One region of the Peribacillus sp. NPDC096622 genome, then DNA from elsewhere that is predicted to be linked to it. Evidence: riboswitches for the same ligand, from Rfam matches in the RefSeq annotation. Region 1 holds a riboswitch; each other region holds the start of a gene.

Region 1 (11,017 bases):
CTTCTAGTTCATCTTCAATGAATTCACCTAAATAATCAATGGTGACAGCAAGCCCTTTCCGGTTAAGATCAGCAATCACATCACATGCCATATCCAAAGATTCTCCTGCCACGAAACGAGATGCACCAAACCGCAGCCCGTATTTTTTCGCTGCCTTTGTCATAGCTTTATTCTTTGATAAAAAAAGGAATAGATTTTTCAGGATTCTTTCCATCTGCATTCCCCTCCAAATCATTTTGGAAAATAGATGCACAAGATTATTTTACCATTTAATTCATTTTTCAGATATTTAGAAGCAAGAATAAAAAAATTTCATGAAGGGAAAATTAAGCTCGTTTAAAAGAACACTTAAGGAGGTAGAATGATGGAACAGCAAAATTCGTTTAATAGCCAACAGCAGCCGACCGGCTTTATGAAACAGCCGCCGGAAATGGTTTCGGTGAAAGATAGCTTATACTTAACCGATATGCTTGCATGGAATCTGAATGCGGTTAAAAAAGCACATTTTTTTGCCACACAATGTAAGGACCCGCAAATCATTGATGCGTTAAATCGGTGCGGACTGATGCATCAACGCCATTACGATACCATTTTGAAACACTTGAACCCAAACCAAAATCAGGGTCAACAACAATATCAATAAAGGAGGGTTCTTGATGCCCAATGAAAACAAAGTCCAAAATCCTGAATCTCCCGTGGCAAAGACACCGCAAATGAATGACAGGGATTTTATAAATGATATGCTTTCAACTGAAAAGTACTTTTGTAACTCCCTTTCCGTTGCCCTGCATGAAATGAGTAACCAAGCACTATTCCAAGACATTTTCTCCATTTCCAAAGAAAATCAGGAGATGCAGCGTGAACTCTATAACCTTATGTTCGAAAAAGGCTGGTATAGTTTAGAAAAGGCGCAAGCAACTAGCTTAGGCCAATCGTATCAACAATTTTCCGGTTATAAAAATCAATTCCCATCTGGAACTAACATTCAATAAGCAAACATTCAGGGGGGGGATTCCGCTCCTTTTGTTTTTTTGCTACAAATAAAGCCGGCCCATCAGGGGCCGGCTTTTATTTAGATATCCGTTGAAAACATATACTTCTTATAGTGATACCGAATGCTGAATATTAATCCCATGGCCATCATGTTCCCCATTAGCGAGCTTCCTCCATAACTGACAAATGGAAGCGGAATCCCCGTTATCGGCAAAAGGCCTACAGTCATGCCGATATTTTGAAAAACGTGGAACGTCAACATGCTGATAACGCCAACACAGATATATGTATAGAAGTTATTTTTCGTGTCCATTCCTGTTTTTGTTATATGGTAAATCAATAGGAAAAACAAGGAGATAATGATGCTTGATCCGATGAAGCCGAATTCTTCACCGATGATGCTGAAAATGAAATCCGAATGACTCTCAGGTAAATACACTTCCCTTGAACCGATTCCCTTGCCTGTGGTCTGGCCGGAGCCGATGGCCAGTAACGATTTGGTTAAGTGATACCCTTCGGAGCTGGCATAATTATATGGATCCAGCCAAGAATAAATACGGCCGAATTGATAGGATTTCACCCCTAGGTATTTTTCCAGGATTTCCGGCTTCCAAAGTACAAAGTACAGGACCGCTGAAGCGACGACAATTCCTCCCGAAACGATCGGCAGCAGGATCTTCCATGATACCCCTGATATGAAAATCATTCCGAGCATGATTGACATGATGACAAGCGAGGTGCCCAAATCCGGCTGTTGCATGATTAACAATAAAGGCGCACCGGTCACAAGACCGATTTTAATCAGCAGCCAGATATCCGTTTGAATCGTTTTCAGCGTGTTTTTGAGATGATGGTTTGAGATGACATTCGCCAAAGCCAGGATCAGGAAAACCTTCATGAATTCCGATGGCTGAATCGAACCGATTCCCGGAATGATGAACCAACTTTTCGCACCATTCCGGACAGGAACGATGCTATCCGGCATAATGATCAGCAAAAAAAGCAAAAATAATCCGAAGCCATAGGCGTACCAAGAAATTTTTTTCAACTGATCCGAATCAAGGGTGATGAACCCTAATACGATTCCGATTCCTACTATATACCAAAAAATTTGTTTTATTAAGAAGTTTTCAGCGTACTGTCCAGTCGTTTGGGCACTATAGATTGCCAGGCAACTTCCAACGCATAATAACAGCAATATTGTAACCAAAGAAAAATCTATTCGTGACGAAAATTTATTTTGTTCTTCCATACTTAACTCTCCCTTAAAAAGGCTCCTGCGATACATCTATAAATACACTTATTCATTATACTTTAAACAAATAAAATCACAACTATATAGAAGGATAGTTTACAGGCTTCATGGAATCATTTCCATGAAGCCTGTAGGCGGGGGAGCTATGCATGTGATTCCTTTGATTTTCTCCGTTTCAGCAATAGGCTGACCAACCCATGGCTTGGGGAGAAGAGAAAGGCCAATCCGAATAATATGGCGGCCGAACCCACCATGCAGCCTGATATCGAGGCATCCAAAATGGTGGCTGAATAGTAGCCGATGATGGAACTTAGCACCCCGACCCCGATACTGACCAATATCATGAGGCTTAAACGGTCTGACAGCAGATATGCCGTTGCCGCAGGTATGATGAGCATTCCAACTACTAAAATGGAACCTACACTATCAAAAGAAGCTACAGTCGTCAGTGAAATGAGGCTCATCAATAAGTAATGGAAGAACAGTACAGGAATTCCCATTGCAGCCGCAAGTGATGGATCAAAAGATACGAGTTTAAACTGTTTGAAGAAAAGGAAGATCAGTATGAGGTTCAGGATAAAACAACTGCCGACTATCCAAACAGCTTTTGGTCCAGCTTCGATTCCCGCGATTGTCATCGTGTTCCATGGAGTATAGGCTATTTCGCCATAAAGGACATGCTCCAGGTCAAAATCTATTTGTTGCGTGTACAAGCTCACAAGCACGATCCCCGTTGCAAAAAGGGAGGTGAATACAATCCCGATCGCTGCGTCGGATTGAACGCCAGACGATTGGAAAAGCTGGATCAAGAATACGGTAAGCAAGCCGAGCGCAGCCGCCCCGATCAGCATTGGAACCGAATCACGGGTTCCGGTCATTAAAAATGCCAATACGATTCCCGGCAAAACGGAATGGCTGATTGCATCCCCAATCAACGTCATTTTCCTGACTATCAAAAAACACCCTAATACACTGCAAGAACCCGCCACTAATGCTCCGACTAAGATAATCCAAAAATCATTCATGATGAGTGGCTCCCTTTCCTTCTATCCTGTTCGAGAGAATATTTCTTTTTCGTCGATACCCTTCTCCATACAGATGAAAGCACTCCGCGTTTAGGTGCAAAAAGCATGGAAAAGAAAAACCATACCGTCGCGGATAAGACAATTAACGGTCCTGTTGGCAAATCATTGACCGATGTACTGATCAACGTTCCAGACACGCCGCTCAACATTCCGAATATGCCAGACAGGATGACCATGATATGCAGGCGCTCCGTCCAATACCTCGCAGATACCGCAGGCGTGATCAGTAAAGATGCCATCAATACGACTCCTACAGCCTGGATGCCGATCACTACAGCTGCCACGATCAGCATCATGATGAAATAATCCAGAAAAACAACTGGCAATCCCATCCCCTTAGCAAACCCAGGGTCAAAGGACAGTAATTTGAATTCTTTAAAAAATACGGTACAAGTGAAAATGAGAATAAAGGAAACCGTCATCATCATATATACATCGGACATCACCATTGACGCCGTCTGCCCGAATAAAAAGGTATCCAACCCACTCTGGTTTCCATACTCACTCTGCTGGATTTGCGTAAGCATGACAATTCCAAAGCCAAAGAAAGAAGATAAGACGATTCCCAAGGCCGCATCCTGCTTGATCTTACTGTATCTCGTAAGCACACTGATCAAGAAGACAGCCACTAAGCCAGCCAGGGCAGCACCTACCAGAAAGTAGGAAGTCGATTTCACCCCAGTTAACATAAAGGCGACACAGATACCGGGTAACGCTGCATGTGCGAGTGTGTCGCCAAGCAAAGATTGCTTTCTGAGGTAGGCAAAGCTGCCGATGACCCCGCTGCTTAATCCGAGGAACATCGTGCCGAGCAATATCCACCTTGTATTTGGATCAGTGATAATGTCCATTATGTTCATCGTGTACACCTCATTTTAATAAAAGGCCGGACTTTGTGTCTGATAGTATCGCTAAGCGGCCTCCATATGTTGCCTGTAAGTATTCGGGAATGAACACTTCCTCTGTCGGACCTATTTTCATCACCTTCTTATTCAATAACATCGTCCAGTCGAAATATTCCTTCACGGTGGATAGGTCATGGTGCACAACCAGAACGGTTTTGCCTTTTTCCTTCAATTCCATCAGCAATTGTATGATCGCTTTCTCTGTTGCGGCATCCACCCCTACGAACGGTTCATCCATAAAATAAATATCCGCTTCCTGTGCCAATGCACGAGCCAGGAATATCCGTTGCTGCTGTCCACCTGATAGCTGGCTGATCTGGCGGTTAGCGTATTCAGCCATCCCCACCTTTTCCAGGCACTCCATCCCCTTCTGCCTTTCTGACTTCCCTGGTCGCCTCAGCCATCCGAGATGACCATATCTGCCCATCATCACGACATCAAGTGCATTGGTCGGAAAATCCCAATCCACTGACTCCCGCTGTGGTACATAGCCGATACTCTTCCTCATCGTTTTATAAGTAGAGCCCTTTATTGTGATTTGCCCCGATATTTTTGGGATCAATTCGAGTATTCCCTTTATCAAAGTGGACTTCCCTGCTCCATTTGGGCCTATGATACCGATTAAATTCCCTTCCGGCACCTCAAACGAGACATCTTCGACAACCGGTTTCTTATGATAAGCAATCGTTAAATTCTCGACCTTCAAAGCTGCTTGATTCATAGTTTCCCCCCCTTATTTCAAAGCACGGACGATGGTGTCGGTATTATGACGGACCATTCCGATATATGTTCCTTCTTCCGTCCCTCTTTCACCCATGGCATCCGAGAACAATTCACCGCCGATTTCCACTTTGTGGCCCTGCTTACCTGCTCCTTGGATGACAGCCTCGATAGCCTTCCTCGGTACACTTGACTCAATGAAAATCGCTTTTATTTTGTTCTCCACAAGATAATTCCGCATATCCGTCACATCTTTTGATCCATATTCCGATAATGTATTGATCCCTTGGAGCCCTCTTACGTCCAGGCCATATGACTGCCCGTAGTATCCAAAAGCATCATGTGCTGTAACGAGCACCCGCTGGTCTTCTGGCACTTTATTAATTTCCTCCTGGACATATTTATCAAGTTCCTCCAATTGCAGAACATACTCCTCATAATTTTCACGATACTCTGCTTCATTGTCCGGGTCCTTGGCAATCAATTCTTTCTTAACTGCCTCCGCCGCAACGATCCAAAGCTTTACATCAAACCATACGTGGGGATCATGCTCCGCTGCACTCACTTTGCGAAGTTGGTTCTCCTTAAAGTCTTCCGTTACGGCAATCGTCGGTTTATCCTTGCTCATCATTTCAAATATATCCGCCATTTTCCCTTCAAGATGCAATCCGTTGTAAAAAATCATATCAGCCGAATCCAGTGTCTTCACATCACCCTGCGTCGCTTTATATAGATGGGGGTCGACTCCCGGTCCCATTAAACTTGTGACCTCGACATTTTTACCGCCGATATTCTCAACCAAATCCCCAATCATTCCCGTTGTTGTAACGACATTCAGCTTGCCATTACCCCTTTCGGCCGTTTCATTGCCGCACCCCGTTAAAATCAGCAATGCAGCAAGCACGCCTCCAATAGATTTTAGAAAACCCATCCATATTCCCTCCCTTTTTCATCTTTCTAAAATAGTTTGCCATGCGCAAAACTAAGTGTAAATTTTTTTACATTGTCGTAAATGCTAAAAAGTTTCCTCTACACAACTTATTTTATACTATACACAAATATACAAAAAAAGTGCAACTATTTTTAAACATTTCAAAAAGGCGGATGACTAATACACACAGCAAAAACTGTCAGGAAGCTCCACTAGGGAGCTCCCTGACAGTCAGTCATTCCGAATGATGAAGTTATATTTATATTGTGGAGTTTTTATGGTGAATATAAACCTAGAAGAGCTATTTAGGGACGACGTGAAATTCACGAGTAAACACGGTTTCTACGCATAATGCCGCGGAATTCGGGCTTTGACACTTATTTTTCCTGTTTCAAGGAAATTGCCAAGTACGCAAATCCCAATTCGATTCCGCAAAGCACAAACAGGGTGATTAAAGTTTGAAACATCATGATTTCCTCCTCCTCTAAGACTTAAACAAATCTTAAAGGATGAAACCAATACCAGAACAAGACCTTATTTAAAGAAATCTTCAGCAGTCCCACACTGTTCCCTTGCCCTGAAATGGGTTTCATACTGTACAATATAAAAAAAGAAAAAACGGTGATACCATGACAAATATTAAAGAAATAGCTCAATGTGCTGGTGTATCTGTCTCAACAGTGTCTCGTGTATTGAATGATCATCCATATGTAAGCCCCGATAAAAGAAAGAGCGTCTTAGAAGCGATCGATCGTTTGAATTATACGAGAAACATCAACGCCATTCATCTTTCAAAAGGCAAAACCAATCTTATCGGCATCATCATCCCCTTCAACAATCACCCATATTACGGGGCAATCGTTAACGGAATCACTAAACAGGCAAATGCAATTGGCTGTCATATCGTCATCTTTCAAACAAATTATGATAGAGAGAAAGAGATTCAGGCTTTTAATATGCTGCAAATGAAGCAGCTCGATGGCATTATCGTTTGTTCAAGGATTTCGGAAATGAAAATCCTCTTGGATTATCAAAAATACGGACCGATTATTTTATGTGAAGATACAGCCCAAGCTGAATTCTCATCCATCAGCATTGATCATTATGCCGCTTTTTCCTGTGCCCTTGAGTACGTGATTGCTAAAGGATATAAGAAAATCGGATACAGCCTCGGCCGTAAAAAAAGCAGAAATAGTTCCCATCGTACAAAGGCCTTTAACGATATCATGAGTAAACATCAACTGATAAACAATAAAGAATGGCTATTTGAAGGCAGTTATCACATCAAAGACGGTGAACAATTGTTTCAGGAATGGAATTCGATGATGGATAAACCTGATGCCATCATCATCACGAATGATGACACGGCGGCGGGTTTCATTCTTACCGCTAAGAAATCGGGTATAAGGGTACCGGAAGATGTGGCCATTCTCGGCTTCAATAATGATAGCCTTGGTGAAATGCTCGACATCACGACCATCTCCTTACCGCTGGAATGGATTGGGAAAATGGCAGTGGACCTATTTGAGAATCCTGAAGAGGTCAAACATGTAAAACTGGACTACGCACTAATAAAAAGGAAAACCGTTTAGTCATTAGGATGCTTTATTTTAGTACTTGAATTCTTCCTTACTGCCATCACTCATTAACTAGGAAAAAATAACCACGTAAAATAATCATTGCGATATCCCAGAAGTTATTTTATAATTTTGATATAGTAAAGTTTACTCAATTACTAGCAATCTATTAGCGATTGCATGAATTTCATGAATATAATCGTCCGACGTCACCCACAAGCTGACGCCAACGATTTTAGAAAATTGAATACTTCCTCATTTACCGATGAGTTAGAGGCTGCAGCTTATAAAAGTAAAACGGACGAGATTCTGGAAAATTAAAGACTCCGTTTGAAAGGATAAGTTGCCGAAGTTAGGGTATATTCCATGTATATTCTTGCTGGCGGTGTAACCGAATAGGAACACCACTGTCACGTTTTTTCACAAAGCGTGGGGAGCTATCTTCGGAAGGATAAACGGGTTTATTATAAACAGCCGTCGATCTTTTTCGACTGCTGTTTTTTATTTTTCGTTCCCTTCCAATAAAAAGGAGTGTAACATCAATTGTCAAATTCACAATCAGCATCAAGCCCTACTGAACTGAAAAGGAGCCTGAAAGCGCGTCATTTAATGATGATTTCATTAGGTGGAACGATTGGAACAGGTTTATTTTTAGCAAGTGGCGGTGCCATTCATTCAGCCGGTCCCGGCGGTGCCTTGGTGGCATACGCGATCATCGGCATCATGGTTTATTACTTAATGACAAGTCTTGCAGAAATGGCAGCGTTCATGCCAGTGGCCGGTTCGTTCCGTGTCTATGCATCCAAATTCGTCGATCCGTCTTTCGGTTTTGCGATTGGCTGGAACTACTGGTATAACTGGGCAATCACCATTGCCGCTGAATTGGCAGCCGTTGTCTTAATTATGAAGTTCTGGTTCCCTGATAGCCCTTCAATTATCTGGAGTGCCATTGCGTTAATCACTATGTTTCTTATCAATTACATGTCAGTTAAAGGTTTCGGGGAAACAGAATTCTGGTTTGCCATGATCAAGGTCGTGACAGTCGTCATTTTCTTGATCACGGGTGTTCTGATCATTCTCGGAATCATGGGTGGGAAAGACCCAATTGGTTTTTCCAATTTCACAATGGGCGAAGGTCCCTTTAACGGAGGGTTCTTCACGATTCTAGGTGTATTCATGGCTGCCGGCTTTTCATTCCAAGGTACTGAATTGCTTGGAGTGACCGCTGGTGAAAGTGAGGATCCAGAAAAAAATATCCCAAAAGCGATCAAATCCGTTTTCTGGCGTATCATCTTATTCTATATCTTAGCCATTTTTGTAATTGGCATGATCATTCCGTTTACCGATTCACGTTTATTGAGTGAAGATGTTGCCGTAAGTCCATTCACGCTTGTATTTGAACGGGCCGGCCTTGCATTTGCCGCATCCATCATGAACGCGATCATTTTATCATCCGTACTCTCTGCTGGTAACTCTGGCATGTACGCTTCAACCCGTATGCTATGGGACTTGGCACGTGATGGGAAAGCACCGAAGTTCTTAGGTAAGTTAGATAAAAGAGGAGTACCCGTGAATGCACTTATCGTGACTTCTTTAGTTGGCTGCGTTGCATTCTTAGCTTCGTTTTTCGGTGATGGCGTCGTTTATATCTGGTTATTGAACGCTTCAGGCATGGCAGGATTCGTCACCTGGGTAGGGATTGCAATTGCCCATTATCGGTTCCGCAAAGCTTACGCTGCTCAAGGCCTTGATATGAATGCTTTACCATTCCGGGCAAAAGGCTTCCCATTCGGGCCTATATTCGCACTTGTCCTTTGTATTATCATTATCATCGGACAAGGCTATCAAGCTTTCAGCAGCGATGGGATCGATTGGAATTCAATGTTCGTTTCCTACATTGGCTTGATTCTATTTTTCGTCCTATGGTTCGGCTATAAAATTAAGCATAAAACGAAAATCATTCCGCTAGAGGAATGTGACCTTAAATCAAAATAATACGCAAAGGACCTGTTCTTCCCTAAATGGAGAAGGACAGGTCCTTTTTTCATTTCAAATGATAAACACGGCATTCATATGGTTGCAGGGGTTTGCTGGAGATTCCTTCTTCCTCCTGATCATAATTGCCGATCAGCTTTGTGGCAGCATATGCATGCAGCTCTTCAGGCAAAGTATAGGGAGCCTGCTCTTCTTTAAAGTTACATAGCACCAACAGCTTTTCTTCTTCCAACGATCTCGTGTAGGCAAATATTCGTTCATCATCCGGCAACAGCAGTTCAAAACGGCCATAAACGACGATTTCATGTTCCTTGCGTAATTGGATAAGCTTTTTATAAAAATGAAAAATGGAATTCGGATCATTGTAGGCCTTTTCTGCATTAATCTCGGGAAAATTGGGATTAACCTTAATCCAAGGAGTCCCTTTCGTGAATCCGGCGTTCCGGGAGTCATTCCACTGAATCGGTGTCCTCGCATTATCCCGGCTGCGGGCGTGGATGGCTGACATCATCCGCTCTTTTGACCAGCCATGAGAATTGACGAGTTCGTCATAAGAATTCAATGTTTCGATATCCCGGTATTCATCGATGCCCTCAAATGCAACATTGGTCATGCCAAGCTCTTCCCCTTGATATATATAAGGTGTACCTTGAAGCATATGAAGACAAGCGGCAAGCATCTTTGCGCTTTCAATACGATACTTTCCATCATTACCAAACCTTGAGACAACCCGGGGCTGATCATGGTTGTTCCAGTATAAACTGTTCCAGCCATCCCCCTCCAAACCAGTCTGCCACTTGGAGAGAATTCGCTTTAAATCGGTTAGCTTCCATTTATCGTTACTCCATTTCCCTTCTGGTCCCTTCCCCAAATCCATATGTTCGAATTGAAAGACCATATGTAGCTCACCACGATCTTTACCTGTGAACAATTGTGCTTCCTCCGGTGTGACGCCTGGCATCTCCCCAACCGTAATCACGTCATGTCCAGAAAGTGCCCGTTGATTGATTTCCTGCAAAAACTCATGTATGCGCGGGCCATTCAGGAAAAAGGGGCTTCCATCACCATACTGCTTCTCATGATGAACGGCTCCATCTGAATAGCTTTGATCTTTTGAAAGGAAGTTGATGACATCCATACGGAAGCCATCGACACCCTTATCCAGCCACCAAGTCATGATGCTGTAGATTTCTTCACGGAGCTTAGGGTTCTCCCAGTTTAAATCCGGTTGTTTCCTGCTGAATAAATGTAAATAATATTCATCGGTTCTTTCATCATATTGCCATGCTGAACCTTTAAAAATGGACTCCCAATTATTTGGCTCTTTCCCATTCCTGCCAGGTTTCCAAATATAATAATCACGTTTCGGATTATCTCTTGAGGATCGGGATTCCTCGAACCACGGATGTTCATCTGAAGAATGGTTGACCACGAGGTCCATCATGATTTTCATTCCACGCTCATGAACTGCCTTCAACAACCTATCGAAATCAGACATGGTCCCGAATTCAGTCATGATTGATTTATAATCACTGATATCGTACCCATTGTCATCA
Region 2 (11,017 bases), on a different contig from region 1:
ATGATTTGAAGGAATCGGGAATCAAGTGTTACTGCACATGAAAAACTGCCAGGGATAGGTATCTCTGGCAGTTTTTCGTATGGTATGTGCTATTTCCTATCGGTTATCCAGCAGACGTTTGGCATATAGGGCAAGTTTTAAAGTGAACAGATCATCATTGCTTAAGTCCATTCCTAATAGTTTTTTTATGCTTTTAATTCGAAAATGGATAGTGTTTCGGTGTACCCCCATTATTCTGGCCGTTTCAGCAGGTCGAAGATTGCATTGCAAATAGGCCTCCAAGGTTTTGATCAGATCAGACTGGTTTTCATCGTCATGGTCCTTCAGCGGTGCTAAATTACCTGTAACAATATCCATGAGCACATTTTTGGGGGCATACTGCAAAATTTTAAATGTTATTAATTCTTTGTAGCTGTATACTTCCTTTCCTGGGTTCGATCGTTTTCCCAAATCAATAGATTGTAAAGCTTCCTGTAAGCTATTGGCCAGGTTATTGATACCTGTATGATAGTTACCGACTCCCAGCGTAAGTTCCATTGGCAGGTGTTTAGATAAAGTAGAGATAATTTGTTGGCTTATCTGGGTGACCTGTGAATAAAAGCGGGTGTTCCCTAGGGGGATGGTATCCAGATAAATGATAACTAGACTGCCCTTGATATTCCTTATGAGCTTATCGATTTTATATTGTTCGGTTAATGTTTCAATTGTCTTGATAAGCTGTTTATAAGTAATGGGATCATTCCTTTGATTACATTGCAGCGTTAAAGGTAAAACCGTACATATGAATCCCCCAGAAAAATGATGGAAGTTGGATTTGTCCTCCGTCATTCCTAAAATCCCGTAACTTAAATTTTCGGCACCAACTCCTGAAATATCTTCAATACTATAACTCAACTCTTTTTGTTCATTCTGTCTCGTTACAATTTCACGAAGTAGGGGAGACATGATATCTGATAGCGAAAACTCAGGGGGGATTTTGAGAATAGGCAAATTGGCCATATTGGCAATGTTGATGGTGGTTTGTGGAATTTCCTCCAGTTTGATGAACAATCCTGAACAATTCATTTTTGCTAATTCGATTACGAATTGGTCTAATTGTTGCGGATTATCTTGAAATAAGTATCCTGTTGTTAGAATTAATTCATTTGGCTTCAACCAGGAAAGCACATCAGGAGCATCAAAGCTATTGATGGATTCTATTTCTCTATTAAGTCCCTGAATGCCAGCTGCCACTTGGCATCGTTTGATCTGTGGTAATTTTAATGCATCAGTCATCGTTAAATGCATGATAGGTCCCCTTCGCTGTGCCTTTTTTCTCTAATTTAACTAATTTTTTGAATATTGGCAACTATATCAGAGCTATAAGGATAGCCTGTTCTTTAAAGGTGAGTGCGGTAAGCACAAAGAGGTTGGAAAAATATTAGCTTTTTCAGCTAATGACCTATAAAGAAGCGCACGTATATAATTCAATTAAGTTAAGAATGTTTTGAATTATAAAAATAATCGGAAGAAGGGAGGGCCCGTATTGATATCTGACCTTAATAGCATAAATGAGTTGAACAAGGTGGAATTCATCCAAAAGTTAGGTTGGGTATATGAACATTCTCCATGGATAGCAGAGCGTTCATGGGAGTACAAGCCATTCATTTCCTTAGAGGACCTAAAACAGAAAATGGAAATAGTTGTGCAGAATGCCTCATTATCGGAACAGCTCCAATTAATCAAGTCTCACCCGGATTTAGCAGCCCGGATTGATATGGCTGAAGCATCAGTTAAAGAGCAATCCGCAGCTGGTTTGAATTCGCTTTCTCCGGATGAATATGAAGAATTTCATGCGTTAAATAATCAGTATAAAGAAAAGTTTGGATTTCCGTTCATATTTGCTGTCCGTGGCAGCGATAAAACGGTGATAAAGGCAGAGATGAAAAGAAGGATTGGTTTGGATCCGGCAAATGAACTTAAGGAAGCGATCAAGCAAATCCACTTAATTGCCAGCCACAGGCTATCTGATTTTATTAAATAGGAGGAGGAATAATATGACAGTTCAAAATGAAAACAGAACGATGTATTACGGTAAAGGGGATGTATTTGTATATAGGACTTTTGTACAGCCTCTTACAGGTTTGAGGAAAATACCGGAATCAAGTTTCACAGAAAGAGATAATACTATTTTTGGATTTAATTGCCAGATTTCTCTAAAAGGGGAAGCTTTTTTATCTTCTTTTACGGAAGGAGATAATAGCTTGGTGGTTGCAACGGATTCCATGAAAAACATCATTCATCGCCAGGCCGCCAATTATCAAGGAAATACGGCGGAAGGTTTTATAAAGTTCATATGTGAAGTTTTCCTTGATAAGTATAGCCACATAGATGCAGTGGAACTGACAGCAACTGAAGTTCCCTTCGATCATGTACTCGTTCCAAAAGGGGAAGGGCATGAAAATAGTGATGTTGTCTATCGATGTTCCAGAAATGAAAGGGCTACCACTACAATCGAAGTGAAAAGGACACCTACCGGAAGCAAAATCGTTAAGCATTCAAGTGGAATAGTTGATGTCCATTTAATCAAGGTTAAAGGAAGCTCTTTTTATGGATTTATTCAAGATGAATACACCACACTGCCAGAAGCTCAGGATCGTCCACTATTTATCTACTTGGATTTCGATTGGGAATATAGCCGCTGGGAGGATGGCACTGGAGCGGATCCAGAAAAATATGTAGCAGCAGAACAAATTTGTGATATTGCAAACACAGTGTTCCATGAACTGAATAACCGTTCGATTCAGCAGCTCATTTATCATATTGGCATTAGGATTCTAGAACGTTTCCCTCAGTTAGCGAATGTTCAATTTAAAACCAATAATCGTACATGGGAAACGGTTGTAGAAACGATTCCAAATTCAGAAGGAAGTGTTTATCAGGAACCTCGTCCTCCGTTTGGCTTCCAAGGCTTTGTCGTTACACAAGAAGACGTTAAACAAAAAAAGGCAGCTGATTCAACTGTAGGGGCTTCCCGATAATGGACAGTAAGCTGACCACACATGTTTTAGACCTGTCTAAAGGCCTGCCGGCAAAAGGGATGAAGATAGAACTTTGGGCCATAGCAGAACAGGGAGACCATTCTTTCATTAAAGAGGTCTGTACAAACAACGATGGGAGAGTGGATGATCCGCTTCTTCAAGGGGATGATCTCAAACCAGGTGAGTATGAGCTTGTCTTTTATGTTGGGGAATATTTCAATGATGGAGCGAATGATCCTTATATAAGGCCATTTTTAAATAAGGTCCCACTTCGTTTTGGTATTAGAAGCAATGAAGAACATTATCATGTTCCTCTGCTGGTTGCTCCAGGAGGATATAGCACCTACCGAGGAAGCTAGTAAATCAGTAAGAGAGTTGGAGGGTTCAATTTGGCACATGAGCGTACTGGTGTTGTGACTTTAGGCGGTAATCCAGTGACCTTGATTGGTCCTGAACTAAAAGTAGGGGATAAGGCCCCTGACTTTACACTATTAACAAATGACCGCCGTAAAGCACATTTAACAGACTATAAAAATAAGACATGCATCATCACGACTATTCCTTCGCTTGATACTGGTGTATGTGATTTACAAACAAGGCTCTTAAATGAAGAAGCAAGCAAAATGGGTGATGATGTAGCAGTCTTGGCTATCAGCGCAGACCTTCCCTTTGCTCAAGCAAGATGGTGTAAAGAAAGTAATGTCGAAGCTATAACCATTCTCTCCGATCACTTTGATTTGTCTTTTGGTACTGCATATGGAACGTATATGAAAGAGCAACGATTGGAATGCAGGGCAGTATTTGTAATAAATCAAGAAGGAACCATTAAGTATGTGGAATATGTACCGGAAGTCACGAATCACGCAGATTATGAATCCGCATTGCAGGTAGCGAAGGAAGTGATAAATAAAGCTGGTGCAGCTAAATAAACATTTTCCCTCAAGAAGGATATTAACATTTCATTCTATTATCCGTAAGACCGTCCGATTTACAAAAGCTGGACGGTCTTTTGATGATACTGAATTATGACTTCATTAACGCAAACGGAGAAAAGTACTTCTACCCAAGTCGCTTTCTAATGTCAAAATATAATAAAATAAACTAAAATTAAACATTAATTCCTGTTATTTGAAGTGGAATTATGCTATAATGAAAGTCCAATAGCTTTATATAACATGGAAGCGCTTCCTTATCCAAGGAAGTGCTCTTTTTATCTTTTTCACTTACTAATTAACATAACAATTCTAAAAACACCTGAAATATTAATTGCACCGTCTTCCTGGGGTTCCGGATTACATGGTCCGGAGGGAGAATGCGAAAAAAGGTCACTAGAAACAGGACTACCCGTAATAGTCTGTAATCGTACTGGCGAAGACGAAACTGTCCGTTTTTGGGATGCAGAAAGCATGATCATAAAAAATGGTGTACCCCTCCTGACTCATAAATCAAAACAATCAGCCATACTTACCTTTGAATGGGATTTACAAAGCATGGAATTACTATCCCCTCATTTCGACATCGATTACATATAATGAGAACATACACCAACTCTTGTTGTGCGCTAGTGAAGAAACGGAGCTGTCATTTAAGGCAGCTTTTTCTTATTGCTAGAGGCAGGATAGTTCAACGGTGCCGCTTGATCTTTGTTCAACAATTGGGACATTTTCTTGAATAAGAGAAGGGTTTAGTCGTAAGTGAATCGAAGTTAATCAAAGGGATAATTGTTCAAATCACTTTTGATGAAATATTCATCTCACTGACATACTGTTGTCAGCATTAGACGTTTACAATAGCCAGAACAGCAACCTAGGAAATTACCCGGCGACCCTAAATATTGAAGTATAGTTACTTACTCAACATTGAGGAGGAAATCGATTATGAGTGACACAAAGACATTAAGAGGACTCACCACCGTCAGTTTTTGGGCGGCTGATCTAGTGGCGGCAAAGAAGTGGTACACAGAGCTGCTGGGTATCGACCCATACTTCGAACGCCCAGGTTATGCCGAGTTTCGCCTCGGGGACTACCAGCACGAGCTGGGCCTAATCGATAGCCGCTACGCGCCCGGTGGTTCGTCGACCGGCGCGGCCGGTGGTGCTGTCGTGTACTGGCACGTCGACGATGTGACAGCAACTTTCGAGAAGCTGCTGTCTATGGGAGCGAAAGAACACGAGGCACCCACAGTTCGCGGTCAGGGGTTCATTACTGCCTCCGTGGTTGATCCTTTTGGGAACATCCTAGGCATTATGTACAATCAGCACTATTTGGACGTTCTGGATTCGAAGAGAAAAGCGTGATCCGCTCTGCCGGCATTATGGAACTATAGGGATTAAAAAAGGTTGTTATAAATTCCAAAGAGCATGGGTAATTTCTTCAGATAAGAAGGGGGGAAGAGCCACTTTCCCTGAATTAATTACGCATAAGGAGAGTATGTTACTATCGCCATACGGTAACTTCATCGTAAAAAGCCTATCTCTAGTGAGGGGGCTTTTTAATTTATAAGAGGAATATAAAGCTAAACAAATGAAAATCCACTTTCAATGATCCTTAAAAAATCATCATATTATTTACTTTCAGTTAGAAAGCCGCATTCCTCTGTTGAAAAATGCGGCTGTTTCAATAAATACTCAATTGAAAGCAAATAACATCAATTATAATAGGGTTTAGTACCCTCGATTCCGATCTACCATTCCATTTAATGGTTGTTCACTTGAAAATCTCCTTAAATTTTCTATGAAAAAGTTGCTCACTTCGTTAACCGTACTTGGCCCTGACAGATGAGAAGTGACAAACACATTCGGCATGGACCAGAAGGCATGTTCTTTTGGCAACGGTTCTGTTTCAAATACATCGAGGACAGCTGCCTGAAGATGTCCTGCTCGCATGACAGATATTAAATCCCCTTCATCTATCAATGCTCCACGGCCAACGTTGATAAGGGAAGCAGTGGATTTCATCGCTAAAAGAAGGTCTTGGTTAATGATATGATAAGTGGAATCCGTTAAAGGAAGGGTTAGGACCAAATAATCCAGATCCTTTACAAATTCACCCCATTGATTTGGAGTAAAGTGGCGATCCACTAGTGTTGCTTGTTTTCCACTAAAGCTTAAGCCATGTACATTCATATCAAATGCTCGAGCTTTACGTACAAGTTCAGCGCCAATCGATCCAAGTCCAGCGATCCCGATTGTTTTCCCCTTAAGGGTTTCGGAAATGAAAGGATCCCACCTCCGCTCCAGTTGCGATTGTTTCATCCGAGGACCGTCTTTCACTATGTCCAAGAGAAACAAAAATACATATTCCGAGATGTAAGCACCAAATTGGTCAGTAATTCGAGTTAATGTAATGTTTTTAGGTATCGATTTGTCCGAAATCAAATCATTGACTCCGGCTCCCATTGATTGAAACCAGCGAACAGATGAGGCAATTGGTTTACATAGTAATTGTGTAGGGAAATTCCATCCCAAAATAACTTCAGTGCCTGGTAAATATTTTTCTGCTTCCCCCAAAGTTTTCGCTGCCTTCACCGATGTAAACCCATTATTGCGGATACGATCAGCATAAGCATCGACCTCTGTCTGAATAGGACTAAATACAAGAATGTTTGGTTTGTGTGTACCCCCCATAGGCTCTCTCCTTATTGATTCTTTATATATAGTATAAATTCTTCCTCCTGAGTCGTACAATGATAAAAAACAGTGCACTTCTTTCGGAGTATGCACTGCTTTTCAAATTTCTCCAGTTTACTATTGATTTTATAGAAAATCGGTATTAAAGACTCGTTTAATGAATCATTCGTTTATTTATTTAATAATATTGCTTCTGTGTTACAAGGTTGTAGAGCTATTTGTAGTGCTCTTTTTTCTTCATGGTTTAGAGGGACCAATGGTAAGCGGACACCTCCAACATTCACCCCCCGCATATTTAATGCTGATTTTACTGGTGCTGGGCTTGGCGCAGCAAATAATGCTTTCATGATTGGAAGAAGTTTACGATGTGTAGCGGCGGCAGCATGGACATCACCATTTTTAAAGCTATTGATCATTTCTTGCATTTCATTACCAATTATGTGTGAAGAAACCGAAACAATGCCTGTTCCACCGATGGCTAAAACCGGTAATGTTAACCCATCATCGCCGCTGTACAATGTAAAATCACTAGTTGTTTTGCTTATGATTTGTGCCATGGCATCTAAGTCACCGCTTGCTTCTTTTACTGCCACGATATTGTTGATTTTTGAGAGGCTAACAATCGTCTCTACTGACATGTTTACAACACTTCGACCTGGAATATTATAAAGCATTACCGGTAATGATGTTGAATGGGCAATAGCGCTAAAGTGCTGAAATAATCCTTCTTGAGACGGCTTGTTATAGTATGGGGTAACGAGCATGATTCCGTCGACTCCTGCGGCCTCAGCTTGCCTTGTCAAGCTGATAGAAGCTTTCGTGTTATTTGAGCCGGTTCCAGCTATGACTGGAACTCTTCCATCAACAACTTCTACAACAATTTTGAATAAATCTACTTTCTCTTCTGTAGTTAATGTAGGGGACTCTCCAGTTGTACCAGCTATTACCAATCCATCAGAACCATTAGCAATTAAATAGTTTACTAAAGCTCTCGTAGCATTAAAATCAACCTCATCATTATGATTAAACGGGGTAACCATTGCGGTTAAAACTTGGCCAAAATTCATAACTTCACACCCTTTTGTATAATTTTTAAAAATATTCAGAGGTGGTTAGGGCCGTTCAGGAGTAAACGCAAAAAAGCAACAACGAGGATTCGCTGCTGCAGTAGAAACAATATTTATCAAAAAAATGTTTCCGCGCATAAGATAGCCCTCCATATAGTTTCCTATATGACAGTTCTGTATTTATTCAATAGCAGAACCAGCTTCAAGAACATGAGATTCTTTCCGCTTCGGCAAATTCCCCTTTCCACAATAGTCATAGGATCTCATTCTCCTCAAAATGTGTACTAATGGTCTTTGCTCCTCTATCCTCACTTCAAAAAATTTTGAAGTAAGAAAATATTTAATTGATTGTAATATAACAGGGAATCCATTCTGTTGCAAGGACAATTTGTTTTTATGTAATCATTTCTACTATGTGTGAACTGGCTTTTGGTCAAGGAAAACACTTTTCCAACGGTTTTCAATCATGGCTGCATGATCAAAGAAAGGTTTAACTCGAAACTTCATAATCACTGGCTATTTGAAGAACCTCGGGCAATGTATATGAAAAAGTGTTATTTTCGGGGTAATTTGCGCTAATTTTGAGTGAGTGCTATTTTGCACATCCAACTTTAAAACCCAGCTACCTTAAAATGTTTAATTAAATGTCTATAATTTAAAACTTTAAGACACTTTTAAAATCTAACATATTATTTGTTAATTTATCCTTGTTTACTGTCTAAAAGTTTTAAGACTTATAGACAAAGGATGATACATATTGTTAATTGGTTATGCGAGGGTTTCAACTACTGGCCAAGATTTAGAAACACAAAAGGAAATTTTGGAAAGTGAAGGGTGTAAAAAGCTTTTTGTTGAAAAAGTAACAGGAACAAGTACAAAACAAAGAGCCCATCTTTATGAAGCTATTGAATTTGCACGAGAAGGAGATACATTAGTTGTAACTAAAATAGATCGTTTAGCTCGTTCTATTATGGACTTGAATAAGATCGTTCATGAACTAGCTGAAAAAGGAGTTAATGTAAGATTTGTAAAAGAAGATATGAAGTTTGATGGTTCAAACGAAGGAAACAGCTTACAAACACTGCTCTTTAATATTTTAGGTTCATTCGCACAATTTGAACGTGATCTTATTGTAGAAAGAACTACAGAAGGTCGGGAGAGAGCTAAGAGGCAAGGGAAACATATGGGAAGACCAGGGCAAGATGAAAAGACTTTAAAACGTGCTATTAAGCTATATAATGAACGTGAAACAAACGGAATGAGTGTAAAGGACATTGTAAAAACTACAGGAGTTCCACGTTCCACGTTATATGCAAAGATTAAATGATTCTTAAACTGAATCCGGGGCTGCCATTTGGTGCCCTTTTTGCTTAATGAACTAAAGGGGCAGTATAGTTTAAGTAAGACACTGGTTTTTACAGGAGGAAATAATGGTTAAAAAACGTAGAAAAATTTTAGTGATCACCTTAACAATTTTAATCATTTTAGTAGTTTATTACCTTTTACAACTTAATTGGATTTCGGCCTCCAATGAAACTGTTCATTTAGAGGATTTGCCAGAGGAATTTGATGGGTTTAAAGTCGTACAGTTATCAGATTTACACAATAAAGAATTTGGAGAAGGAAACAAAAGGTTGGTTAAAAAAATCAATAAAATTGAGCCAGATATAATTGTTATAACTGGTGATATGTTAAATAACTCTCACGACATACCAAATAACGGAGAAGTTCTAATAAAGTTACTTGAAAATCTAAATAATAACTATCCGATTTATTATGTGACAGGTGAACACGAAGAAGGTTTGTATTACGAAGATAGAAACAAGTATCAAAAAGAAGGCACAAAAGAAGCATACGAAGAAAAACTAAGCAATCTTGGTGTTACAGTTGTAAATGATGAACAAACAACAATTACAAAACAGGATGCAATAATTAACTTGTATGGGCTAAAAGAACACTTGTCAGGAGAAATTCAAATTGAAGAACGGTTAGGCGAAACAAATGAAAACGAAGTAAATATTTTACTTTCGCATAGACCTTTTTATTTTGATGAATATGCTGATTGGGGAGCAGATTTAGTCTTTTCTGGTGATACTCACGGGGGAATGTTACGTCTACCTTTTATTGGAGGGATTATTTCAACAGAGGGGTTTTTCCCAGAATATGATGGTGGTTTGTTTCAAAAAGAAAACTCAATAATGGTTGTAAGTAGAGGTTTAGGTAATAATCCAATTCCCCTTAGAATAAATAATCGACCAGAAGTAGTTGAAATTACCCTAAAAAGTAAATAAGTAAGTAATTCTTATTGATGTAACGGGTGCATTCGTATAAGAAGAAATAGTGGTGAAATATTGATTTTTATATTAAGATCTTCCGCAATCGGGTGCTATTTCTTGAATAAGGTTAGCTTTTCTAAATGAACTAACAGGTGCGTTAGTTCATTAAGGAACACAAAAATGATCAATTAATAAAAGAATAATCCAATTAAATAGTATAAGGGCATGTTTTGATTAATCTTTTTTCAAAACATGCTCTTTAGATTTATTTATCAAGGTTTTTTGTATTAATTTGATCAAACTTTGTTTCAAATCTACAAGTAACTAACAAATTTTAAAATTAATGAAATAAAAATAATTTTATGAACCAAAGATTCTAATGGTCTCCTAAAGGGAATGTATTACCAATACTTTACAAAAACATGTATTTTCATATAATGGTTAATAGAGTGAAAAATCACAGTTTGGTTGGTAGTCCAGACGTATTAGTTGCATCATACTAATATTAGTAGCCTTCCCCCCTCGGGATGTCCATCACTCTGTTATTTAATTAGAGGGGGTTTTCTGATGAAATTAACACTTTACTTTGATGGCCAGTTCTGGGTAGGAATTGTTGAAGATAATCAAAATGGGTTTTTGAGAGTTTGTAAACATATCTTTGGAAAAGAACCAAAAGATGAAGAGGTACAATACTTTGTAAACCACATAATGATGAGGTTACTGGAACGAGTTACAACAGGTGTAAACGTTAATCAAAAGAAAGAACAGCACATAAACCCTAAACGGTTAGCACGTGCAGTTGGAAAACAAATGAAACAAAAAGGCGCCTCTTCCAAAGCTCAAGAAGCATTGAAATTAGAGCTTGAAAATCGAAAAGTAAAGCGAAAAGTACTTTCTCGTGAACAAATAGAAGAGGAAAAGGAAAAGGAAAAGAAAAGACAATTAAAGGTAGAAAAGCGTAAAAAAAAGCACCGTGGAAGGTAAAACTGCACCTCCAATTGTTAGATGTTCTCTAATGCAGTTCA
Region 3 (11,017 bases), on a different contig from region 1:
TGCACTTGCACTTCAACGCTTTCAATTCCCTTCTGTTCCGTTAAGGAAAGGACCAAGGCATCAAGGACTTCTTGTGATACCTTTTTCTCTTTAAAGCTTCCAAGGATATTTTCGTTAAAATTCAGGCTGACCTTACCTTCTGCCACTTTAGGCTCGTCAAGTAAAGCTACATCACTCATGAACCCTGTTTGCAAGTTGGAACCCGAAGGACTCTTCGTTAATTCCTGAATGACGGCTGTAACATTATCAGACACCGTTTCGCTGATCCTGCGCGTCACCGGAACATAATAGGTGTACTCCTCGTCACCGCCTACATAATAAACGGTCAGTGCTTTGGTATTGGAAATGTCGACTACGTCACTCGTATCGATATTGATTCCTGACGACCTTGAGATATTTTCATCTATCGGTGTGCCATTGACCGGCATTTCGGAAATATCTTCCCCATTGATTCTCATTTGAATTTTTTCGACCGAGTCGAATTGTGTCAGAGTCCATGTAATGGCTTGAAGGATTTTAAGTTCATCCTCTTTCTGATAGTTTTTGAACTCCGGCGAAAAGTCCGCCACAGCCACTCCGTCTTTAATGTTCACGCTTATTTGGGTATCGGCAGGAATGACCGCCCTGAATCCATTTGGAAGTTTATCCGTGACTGGTCCGTTATTGACAAGGTAATCAAGGGCCTGTTTAGCGACAGCTTCCGATTTAGGAAGTTCCAATGTCTGTGGAACCACATACCCGCTTTTATCAATTAAATATAACTCCGTCTTCACTGTTTTCGATTCTACAGCGCCTTCTTCTCCATCAGTCGCTGGCTTTTCTTCACCATTCGTTTCTGTTTCTTTTAATGAAGATTCATCCTCGACTAATGAAACATCCTTTGGCGGATCAATTTCCTTTTTCTCTTCACCGCCAAATAATCCGCAGCCCGAAAGCCAAAAAGAAGATGCCAGAATGGTCACAGCCATTGTTACTTTTGATTTATTGGACATAAAATCACTCCTAGGACAGTTTGTACTCCTATTTATACGAGCCCTAGGGGAAAATAGACCAATTATTTTTTTCTCTCTGATAATGGAGCTGAGCAATTTGCCCGTACTGCTGCATCTTAGCTTCATTGGGATATCGGGACTTCCTGATTGGAACAATCGAATTCCGTCCCCCAGTATAATCGGAAGGGATGGACAGGATCATTTCATACACCTGCATTCCCCTCATGAAATCACTCACAAATTCTGCACCACCGACAAGCCAGATTCGTTCACAAACTCCACATATCCTTCTTTCCCTTTCCCGCTTCTTGAAAAGACATAGCAGGCTTTATCTTGATAGGGAAGTTCTTCTGCCAAAGTATGAATCTATTGATATGTCTTATTTCCCATGATTACCGTATCGATACTATTATAGACCGTATCCAATGTCCCTTCCCCTTCTGTCTCTTCAAGCCAATCAATGCTTCCATCCTCTCTAGCAATATATCCATCAGGCTTGTAGCTATATGCATAACAATATGCTTTTTCATTTTTTCCCCTCATAAAAAAAGACTTCCAAATGGAAGCCTTATAAGTGATCGATTTTAATTGTTTCGATGTCATCGACATGAATACCGAGCCAGCTCGACGCGATGGAACCAAACATATCTCTTGAACCGGTTGTATAAAAATGATGAACTGGACGGAGCTTGCTTTTGTTGATTAATTTATAGTAATCCAAAATGACACTTGCCTCACGGGCCGTCTCCTCCCCAGAGGAAATGACTTGTACTTCATCCCCCATATAGGAAGAGATTACAGGCCCCAGCAGTGGATAATGGGTACAGCCAAGGATCAGTGTATCGATCTTCGTTTTCTTCAACGGGTTCAAGGTTTGTGCCACGACCCTATTGACGATTCCCCCTTGAAACTCCCCGCTTTCTACGATTGGGACAAATTTCGGGCATGCTAAACTATCTACTTTCACATCGGAATTGATGGAGGCAAGTGCATCGTCATAAGCTTTGCTTTTTACCGTACCTTCCGTACCAATAACTCCAATATGCAAGGAATCAGAAACTTTCAATGCCGCCCTTGCCCCTGGATGAATGACACCCAACACAGGAATCGGAAGTATAGCCCTGATTTCATCCAGTACAGCTGCAGTCGCTGTATTGCAAGCGATGATCAGCATTTTTATATCCTTCTTCATCAAAAACCTCGTCATTTGCCATGTGAAGGTTTGGACATCTTTTTTTGTCCTCGGCCCATAAGGGCATCTTGCTGTATCACCTAAGTAAATTATATTTTCATTTGGAAGCTGACGCATGACTTCTTTAGCTACTGTCAAACCGCCTACCCCTGAATCAATGATGCCTATCGGTTGTTTCAAAAAACTCGCCTCATTTTTCTTTCATTTCTTGATGTAGTTTTACTAGAATCCCTTTGAGGGACATGATGTCAGATTCGCTAAAATTGACTAACACACCACTCAAGTACTGCTTCCGTTTATTAATCACTTCTTCGATTATCCGTTCACCTTCTTCAAGAAGGTGAATTCGAACCACACGCCGGTCCTTTTCATCCCTGACACGCTGGACAAGTTGATGTTTCTCCATGCGGTCAATCAAGTCCGTCGTTGTACTGAAGGCGAGAAACATCTTCGTGGACAATTCGCCAATCGTCATGTCGCCTGATTCAAAAAGCCATTGCAAAGCAACGAATTGAGGAATGGTAATTTTATAATCATGGAGAATTTCTCTTCCCCTTTGCTTAAGCCATGACGATACATAGCGCAATTCCTTCTCGATATCGGCTACATATGCCGCTTGCTTCTCTTCATCCATAAACACAGCTCCCCACTTCATGAAACTTATCATACTACCATTTTGGATGAAAGTGAAATGATTTTCAAGATTGATTGACTGGAATCATAATGAAACCCCCTTCATTAAAATAAGCAGCATCCAAAGAAGTCAAAACAACCAAGTCGTTTTGCCCTTCCTTATATGCTGCCAATGAACGGGAGAAAAATTATTTATAAGGCTTACGCATTAAGAGTTAACACATTAAAGCTTAAGTTCTCCCATACGAAGGAGTTCTATGACTGCCTGCGAACGTCCTTTAACTCCAAGCTTCTGCATCGCATTCGAAATATGGTTTCGAACTGTTTTTTCGCTAATAAACAATTCACCTGCGATTTCTTTTGTTGTTTTGTCTTGTACTAGTAACTCAAATACTTCTTTTTCTCTTTTGGTGAGTAATGGCTTATGAGTGAATTCGTTCTCCTTCAAGTAATGTTACCCTCCTTGCCTTCACCAGCATAAAACCCGGAGTGGGTGTCTATTTAGTCAAGATATAGTATGTCGGCTGGGGCAATGGAGTGACTCTTTTACTTGTCTAATTGGAAATATTTTCAGGAATGTTCCAGCACAGTATGCAGCATCGATCGCTTCATGTCTTCCGTCCAAGGCACCGGCTTCCCGGTGGCCTTGGAAACTTGCACAATCGTCCCCCTGCCCGTTAAACAAATTGAACCATCTTGTTTGGTCCCCATATAATGTATGTCCACTGAAGAATTTCCGATATGGTCAGCTTTCACATGGATCGTCAATTGATCATTGAAAAACACCTGCTTAAGGTAATCACACTGTAAATTGGCAACAACCGGCATCTCACCGCATTCAGCCGAGGTCCACTCCTTCATGAACCCCATACTGTTGAAATACTCAATCCGAGCTTCCTCAAAATAAGTAAAAGGAATCGTGTTATTCAAGTGCCCAAACATATCAGTTTCTGAAAAACGGACCTTAATCTCATGTTTAAAAGAAAAATCATTGATCCACTCCGTTATATTATCGATATATGATATTTTGCCCATCTTGGCACACCCTTTCTGAATTGAATGACTATTCACTCATTTTATAAGAAAACAACGATATTGAAAAGTATTTTATACTTAAAACCGTTTAAATTGCTTATTGCTCACTTCATTAATCAAATCCTTCAGCCTTTGCTGGAGCCATTGCCGCAAACCATTTACACTTCGATCCTAGTTATCAATCGTTCTTACTGCCATGGGACCCCAAGGTTCAAAACAAAGAGAAAAAAAAGAACCCATATCATAAGATATAGGTTCTTTCATGTTCTTTATTAAACTTCATCGCTTCCGAAGAAGTTACGGAATTGTTGGATCGTAGTATCACGGTTCAACGCTGCAATCGAAGTCGTTAACGGAATGCCTTTAGGGCAAGACTGCACACAGTTTTGTGAGTTACCGCAGTTTGCAAGTCCCCCATCACCCATGATCGTATTTAAACGTTCAGCTTTGTTCATTGCACCAGTTGGATGTGCGTTGAATAAACGAACTTGTGATAATGGTTGTGGCCCCATGAAGTCTGAATTGCTGTTTACGTTCGGACAAGCTTCCAAACAAACACCGCAAGTCATACATTTAGATAACTCGTAAGCCCATTGACGTTTCTTTTCTGGCATACGCGGTCCTGGTCCAAGATTGTACGTTCCATCGATTGGAATCCATGCTTTTACCTTTTTCAATGAGTCGAACATACGGCTGCGATCGACTTGCAGGTCACGAACAACAGGGAATGTACGCATTGGAGCTAGACGAACCGGCTGCTCCAATTGATCGATAAGAGCTGTACATGATTGTCTTGGTTTACCATTGATAACCATTGAACAAGCACCACACACCTCTTCAAGACAGTTCATGTCCCATGCGATTGCTGTAGTGTGCTTTCCTTGTACAGTTACTGGATTACGACGAATTTCCATTAGAGCGGAAATTACGTTCATATTCGGACGGTACGCTAATTCGAATTCCTCATCATAAGGAGCTGAATCCGGTGTATCTTGACGAGTGATTATAAAACGGACTGTTTTAGTCTCAGATTTAGTTTCAACCATTTTTTTGCTCCCCCTCTTTAGTGTTTCGTAGTGTAGTCACGTTTACGCGGTGCGATCAGTGATACATCAATATCTTCATAATGGAATTCAGGTGCTTGATCCAAGCCTTTGAATGTTGCCATAGTAGTTTTCATGAATTCCTCATCATTACGTTCTGGGAAATCAGGTTTGTAATGTGCTCCGCGGCTTTCATCACGGTTTAACGCACCAATAGTGATAACACGAGCCAATTGCATCATGTTTTGCAGCTGTCTAGTGAATGCAGCCCCTTGGTTACTCCATTTTGCCGTGTCATTGATGTTAATTTTCTTGTAACGTTCCATCAGCTCAAGAATCTTGTTATCCGTTTCTTTCAGCTTGTCATTGTAACGAACTACAGTAACATGCTGTGTCATCCACTCACCAAGTTCTTTGTGAAGGACGTACGCATTTTCGTTACCATCAAGAGACATGACTTCATTCCATTTCTCTTGTTCTTGTTTTTCGTACCCTTCATACAATGAAGAAGGAATGGATTCTGAAGTTTTATCAAGGCCTTCAATATATTTAACGGCATTCGGTCCAGCGACTGAACCACCATAGATTGCAGAAAGAAGTGAGTTAGCACCAAGACGGTTACCGCCATGTTGTGAGTAATCACACTCACCTGCAGCGAATAAACCTTTGATGTTAGTCATTTGGTCATAATCAACCCAAAGTCCGCCCATAGAATAGTGAACGGCAGGGAAAATTTTCATTGGAACTTTACGAGGATCTTCACCCATGAATTTCTCGTAGATTTCAATGATTCCGCCAAGTTTAATATCAAGTAATTTAGGATCTTTATGTGATAGATCCAGGTAAACCATGTTTTCACCATTAATGCCAAGCTTCATGTTCATGCATACGTCGAAAATTTCACGAGTCGCGATATCACGAGGTACTAGATTACCATAAGCAGGGTATTTTTCTTCAAGGAAATACCAAGGTTTTCCGTCTTTATATGTCCAGATACGTCCACCTTCACCACGAGCGGATTCACTCATTAGACGAAGTTTGTCATCGCCAGGGATTGCTGTCGGGTGAATTTGAATGAACTCACCATTTGCATAATTTACACCTTGTTGATACACGATGGAAGCTGCTGATCCTGTATTGATCATTGAGTTGGTTGATTTACCGAAAATGATTCCAGGGCCGCCGCTTGCCATGATGACTGCGTCGCCAGGGAATGATTTGATTTCCATTGAAGTCAGGTTTTGAGCTACGATACCGCGTGCTGTTTGCTCATCATCGATGACAGCTCCAAGGAATTCCCAGCCTTCATATTTCGTTACAAGGCCTTCCACTTCATAACGGCGAACCTGCTCGTCCAATGCGTAAAGTAATTGCTGACCAGTTGTTGCACCAGCGAATGCTGTACGGCTATGTTGAGTACCACCGAAACGACGGAAATCAAGAAGACCTTCCGGAGTACGGTTGAACATTACACCCATACGGTCAAACATATGGATGATCGATGGTGCTGCTTCGCACATCGCTTTAACCGGCGGTTGGTTAGCCAAGAAATCTCCGCCATAAACTGTATCGTCGAAGTGGATATATGGAGAATCCCCTTCACCTTTTGTATTTACTGCCCCGTTGATTCCGCCTTGGGCACAAACTGAGTGAGAGCGTTTAACAGGCACTAAAGAAAATAAATCAACCTGTTGTCCCAGCTCTGCTGCTTTGATCGTAGCCATTAATCCAGCTAGACCTCCACCAACGATAACTATTTTACCTTTACCCAATTCTGTCACTCCCTTATTTCCATTAGCCAAGCTATGTTTTTCCTAATACTTATAAATGAACTCTATCTTCTTATACAAAAGCGAAAATTGCGCTGATTCCGATATAAGAAAGAAGAACGAAAACGATCAATGTAAAGTAAGTCATGATTCTTTGCGATCTTGGTGAAACTGTCAGACCCCAGCTCACAGCAAATGACCATAATCCATTAGCAAAGTGGAAGATTGCCGAGATAACACCAACAATATAGAACACAAGCATGAATGGACTAGAGAAAATATCCGCCATCATGTCAAAGTTAACTTCAGCACCCATAGCTGCTTGAATTCTAGTTGCCCATATATGCCAAACAAGGAAAATCAATGTTATGATTCCAGTTAAGCGTTGCAGCATGAACATCCAGTTACGGAAGAAACTAAATCTGCCTAAATTGTTTTTTGCTGTAAAGGCAATATAAATTCCGTACACAGCATGGAAAATGAGCGGTAGATAGATGACGACCCATTCCACCAAAATCTTCACGGGTGTAAACTCAATTAAATGAACTGCCCCATTAAATGTTTCTTCTCCTTTTGTTGCCATAAAGTTTACCGATAAATGAAAAATTAGGAATAGACCAATTGGAATTACTCCTAGAAGTGAATGAAGCCTGCGATTCCCAAACTCACGATTCTTTGCCACTAAGTGCCCCCCCTTAATTTGTGAAAAATCATGCAAAGATAATCTGGTGGCTACCTTTTATCTCCGCGTGAAAATACAGTATAGAGTCAAAAAAAAATCCTCTATACTTCCTTTACAATTATGTGACATGTCCATTTTACTCCTGACTTCTATGTGCGTCAAGAAAACGGATACAAGAAATCTCTTTTTCAGAATAGATTTTTTTGGATTAAATTGGCTATTTTTTGTTTGTCAAGGTGATATTTTGAATAAATTTCTAATTTACCTATTAATATCTCGGTATAATTTCTCATTTTTTTCCAATTGTTATTTAAATAAATAAAAAACAGTATAATTTGCAAAAGAAATACGTTTATAATAGATTTACAGAAAGAGGCGATAAATTATGAAAAAAAATATTGCTGCTGCGATAGAAGAAGAGATTCAAACTGAAGAAATTCAAACTGAAGAATTCCTGGTTCCAGCTTTCGGATACGAATTAATCAGAGAAGTTCTATTGAACGATATTCTCGGAAAAGACTCTAATCAAATCCTCTATTGGGCAGGTAAACAATTAGCAAGAAAATTCCCATTGAATGGCGATCAGGAAGTGATTGAATTTTTCCAAAGCGCTGGGTGGGGCAATCTGGAAATCTTGAAGTATACGAAACACGAAATGGAATTATCCCTGACGGGTGAAATAATCAGCCGCCGCCTGGATTTACACCCTGATTGTCACTTCCAGCTTGAAGCCGGTTTCCTTGCCGAGCAGTTTACACTGCAAAAGAAATTCCTCAGCGAATCAACGGAAGAAATCAAACGCCGCGCAAAAAAAGTGATATTCACCATCCAATGGGATCCCAGAGATCCAATCTAATGAGCCCTTAAAACAGACTTACCCTTTTTACCGGAAGTCTGTTTTTTATTGGACTCATGACACTTAAGCTAGCACATTTGCATGCTGACCAAGTTTAAATGCTTCATGAAGGGATTCAACCGCCTTCACCATTTCCTTTTCATTGATGACAGTCGAAACTTTAATTTCCGATGTGCTGACCATTTTCACTTGGATGCCTGTATTGGCCATCACTTCAAACATCTCGGCAGCCACTCCCGGATTGGATACCATACCAGAACCGACGATGGACACTTTGGCCAACCCGCTCTCCGTTTCGACCCGGTCGAATCCCAAGTGTTCTTTATTATTTTCCAGCACAATCAAGGCCGCTTCCGTATCTTCACTTTTTGTGGAAAAAGATAGATTGGTCGTATCCTCGGCAGTCATGCTTTGAATGATGATGTCCACATTGATCCGGTTTTTCGCAAGTGTCGTGAAGATAGTGGATAATGCACCAAGTGATTGGGGCAAACCATATATAGTGACCCTCGTAATGCTGTCTTCAAAAGCAATGCCGCGTACAATTAAGTTTTCTTCCATAGTTGCTTCCTCCTCAATGATCGTTCCTGATTCTCTCTCCATGCTTGAACGGACTTCAAGCGGAATTTGATAATTTTTTGCATATTCGACAGCCCTTGGATGAAGGACGCCCGCCCCCAGGTTGGCAAGTTCCAGCATTTCATCGTAAGAAATGGATTGGAGTTTTCGCGCGCCTTTTATGTAGCGTGGGTCCGTTGTGAAAACACCCGTTACATCCGTATAAATATCGCATCTATCCGCATTCAGCGCTGCAGCGATGGCAACCGCCGTCGTATCGGAACCGCCTCGCCCTAAGGTAGTGATTTCCCCATTTGCATCGTTACCCTGGAAACCGGCTACGACCACTATTTTCTTCTCCTGAAGCTGAGCTTGGATCCTCGTGGCATCGATGTTTAAAATCCGGGCATTCCCATGAACGGATTCCGTTTGCATGCCAGCCTGCCAGCCAGTATACGAAATGGCTTCATGTCCTTCTTCAATCAATGCCATCGTTAACAGGGAAATCGTTACCTGTTCCCCAGTGGTCAATAGCATATCCATTTCCCTCTTGCTAGGGGATCCGGAAATATCACGGGCCATGGAAACCAATTGGTCCGTTGTTTTCCCCATAGCTGAAACAACGACGACAACCTCATTTCCATTCTCCGCTTCCTCGATTACCCGATTGGCAACCTTTTTGATTTTTTCTACGCTACCGACGGATGTTCCGCCGAATTTTTGAACGATTAATGCCATCCTCATGCACCCTCTCTACTTTTTAGGCAATAAAAAAAGCAATGAGAAATATCTCATTGCTGTGGTCACATACCCTAATACTGTAAACACAGTGAGATAGCTCTCCAGGGTATAAACCCTGACAATCCGCCATTTATTAAATGTCGGACCAGGAGAACAAGGTATGAGTCTTGTCTTCCTTCGGCGTCGTCCCCTTTCAAAACCTTTCATGGAAGCTCATACTTCTCCAGGTTTTTACTCTTGAATTCCGCACCTCTATCAGCACTTTTAAGTTGTCTAGTTAAAAATTCCTTTTAATCATAGCATAGAGATTCATCGGTAGCAAGATTATTCTTGTAGTTTTCTAACGATTCCCTCGGCTACCCCTTTTGGCATGCCAGCTTCCATGATTTCCTCGGCCGTGGCCTCTTTGATTTTCTTCAATGATCCAAAATGCCTTAATAATTGCTTCCTTCGCTTCTCCCCGACTCCTGGAATATCATCAAGCTGGGAGTGAACCGCATTTTTCCCGCGAAGCTGACGATGAAACGTAATCGCGAACCGGTGCACTTCATCCTGAATTCTTTGCAATAGGTAAAATTCCTGGCTCCGTGAATCAAGAGGTACGAGTTCAAGCGGATTTCCGATCATCAATTGCGAGGTCCTATGCTTTTCATCCTTAATGAGGCCTGAAAGTGGAATATCAAGGCCCAATTCATTTTCGAGAATATCCCGCACTGCTTCGACATGTCCCTTTCCGCCATCAATGATGATCAAATCCGGAAGCGGCAGCCCTTCTTTCAATACTCGTGAATATCTTCTTCTGACTACTTCACGCATCGATTCATAATCATCAGGTCCCTGGACCGTCTTGATTTTATATTTTCGGTACTCTCTTTTTTCCGGCTTCCCATCAATGAACACGACTAAAGCGGAAACGGGGTCACTTCCCTGGATATTGGAGTTATCGAAAGCTTCAATTCGATGCGGGGTGTAGATACCCAGTTGTTTCCCGAGGTTTTCCACCGCATTGATCGTTCTTTCTTCATCTCTTTCAATCAAAGAGAATTTTTCCTGAAGGGCGATGGAGGCATTTTTATTCGCCAATTTAAGCATGTCTTTTTTCGCTCCCCGTTTCGGATGAATCGTTTTGACACCAAGCAGCCCTTCGGCCATTTCGGCATCCACTGATTCAGGCAGCAAGATTTCCTTTGGTTTAAAGTGGTTCGTAATCTCATAAAACTGACCGAGGAATGTAAGAAGTTCCTGTTCGGGTTCATCGTAGACCGGAAAAAGTGAAACATCCCTTTCTATCAATTTACCCTGACGGACAAAAAATACCTGAACGCACATCCAGCCTTTATCATAGGCAAAGCCAAATACATCCCTGTCGATGAAATCGGTCGTCATCATTTTCTGCTTCTCCATCGTAATATCGATGTGGGCAATCTTGTCACGGAACTCCTTGGCCCTCTCGAAATCGAGCTCTTCCGATGCCTCTAGCATTTTTTCAGTCAGTTCTTTTTTTATTTCAGTATGC

What was found. A riboswitch is a leader RNA that binds a small molecule or an ion and turns the genes downstream of it on or off. The one in region 1 is predicted to bind lysine.
Region 2: it holds a riboswitch for lysine, as region 1 does, so the genes downstream of both, dapA (4-hydroxy-tetrahydrodipicolinate synthase) here and ACIQYG_RS05360 (amino acid permease) in region 1, are expected to answer to the same signal.
Region 3: it holds a riboswitch for lysine, as region 1 does, so the genes downstream of both, ACIQYG_RS02015 (aspartate kinase) here and ACIQYG_RS05360 (amino acid permease) in region 1, are expected to answer to the same signal.

Annotation. Positions count from the first base shown of each region.
Region 1 is NZ_JBIWES010000002.1:416,024-427,040, reverse strand. It holds gene ACIQYG_RS05405 (proline dehydrogenase family protein) at 1-214, opposite strand, end outside; gene ACIQYG_RS05400 (hypothetical protein) at 362-643, shown strand; gene ACIQYG_RS05395 (spore coat protein) at 657-992, shown strand; gene ACIQYG_RS05390 (FtsW/RodA/SpoVE family cell cycle protein) at 1,073-2,245, opposite strand; gene ACIQYG_RS05385 (metal ABC transporter permease) at 2,392-3,273, opposite strand; gene ACIQYG_RS05380 (metal ABC transporter permease) at 3,270-4,193, opposite strand; gene ACIQYG_RS05375 (metal ABC transporter ATP-binding protein) at 4,204-4,959, opposite strand; gene ACIQYG_RS05370 (metal ABC transporter solute-binding protein, Zn/Mn family) at 4,972-5,889, opposite strand; gene ACIQYG_RS05365 (LacI family DNA-binding transcriptional regulator) at 6,519-7,481, shown strand; lysine riboswitch at 7,730-7,914, shown strand; gene ACIQYG_RS05360 (amino acid permease) at 8,010-9,461, shown strand; gene ACIQYG_RS05355 (glycoside hydrolase family 13 protein) at 9,511-11,017, opposite strand, start outside.
Region 2 is NZ_JBIWES010000027.1:125-11,141, reverse strand. It holds gene ACIQYG_RS24985 (PucR family transcriptional regulator) at 97-1,287, opposite strand; gene uraD (2-oxo-4-hydroxy-4-carboxy-5-ureidoimidazoline decarboxylase) at 1,526-2,023, shown strand; gene pucL (factor-independent urate hydroxylase) at 2,037-3,020, shown strand; gene uraH (hydroxyisourate hydrolase) at 3,020-3,379, shown strand; gene tpx (thiol peroxidase) at 3,410-3,949, shown strand; gene ACIQYG_RS24960 (VOC family protein) at 4,898-5,317, shown strand; gene ACIQYG_RS24955 (D-2-hydroxyacid dehydrogenase) at 5,684-6,646, opposite strand; gene dapA (4-hydroxy-tetrahydrodipicolinate synthase) at 6,820-7,716, opposite strand; lysine riboswitch at 7,851-8,029, opposite strand; gene ACIQYG_RS24945 (recombinase family protein) at 8,471-9,043, shown strand; gene ACIQYG_RS24940 (metallophosphoesterase) at 9,147-10,007, shown strand; gene ACIQYG_RS24935 (YjdF family protein) at 10,560-10,976, shown strand.
Region 3 is NZ_JBIWES010000001.1:417,009-428,025, forward strand. It holds gene ACIQYG_RS01965 (GerMN domain-containing protein) at 1-992, opposite strand, end outside; gene ACIQYG_RS01970 (dihydrofolate reductase family protein) at 1,359-1,535, opposite strand; gene racE (glutamate racemase) at 1,561-2,364, opposite strand; gene ACIQYG_RS01980 (MarR family winged helix-turn-helix transcriptional regulator) at 2,375-2,818, opposite strand; gene ACIQYG_RS01985 (helix-turn-helix domain-containing protein) at 3,041-3,265, opposite strand; gene ACIQYG_RS01990 (acyl-CoA thioesterase) at 3,388-3,852, opposite strand; gene sdhB (succinate dehydrogenase iron-sulfur subunit) at 4,125-4,898, opposite strand; gene sdhA (succinate dehydrogenase flavoprotein subunit) at 4,916-6,667, opposite strand; gene ACIQYG_RS02005 (succinate dehydrogenase cytochrome b558 subunit) at 6,738-7,346, opposite strand; gene ACIQYG_RS02010 (YslB family protein) at 7,732-8,202, shown strand; gene ACIQYG_RS02015 (aspartate kinase) at 8,266-9,498, opposite strand; lysine riboswitch at 9,588-9,764, opposite strand; gene uvrC (excinuclease ABC subunit UvrC) at 9,826-11,017, opposite strand, start outside.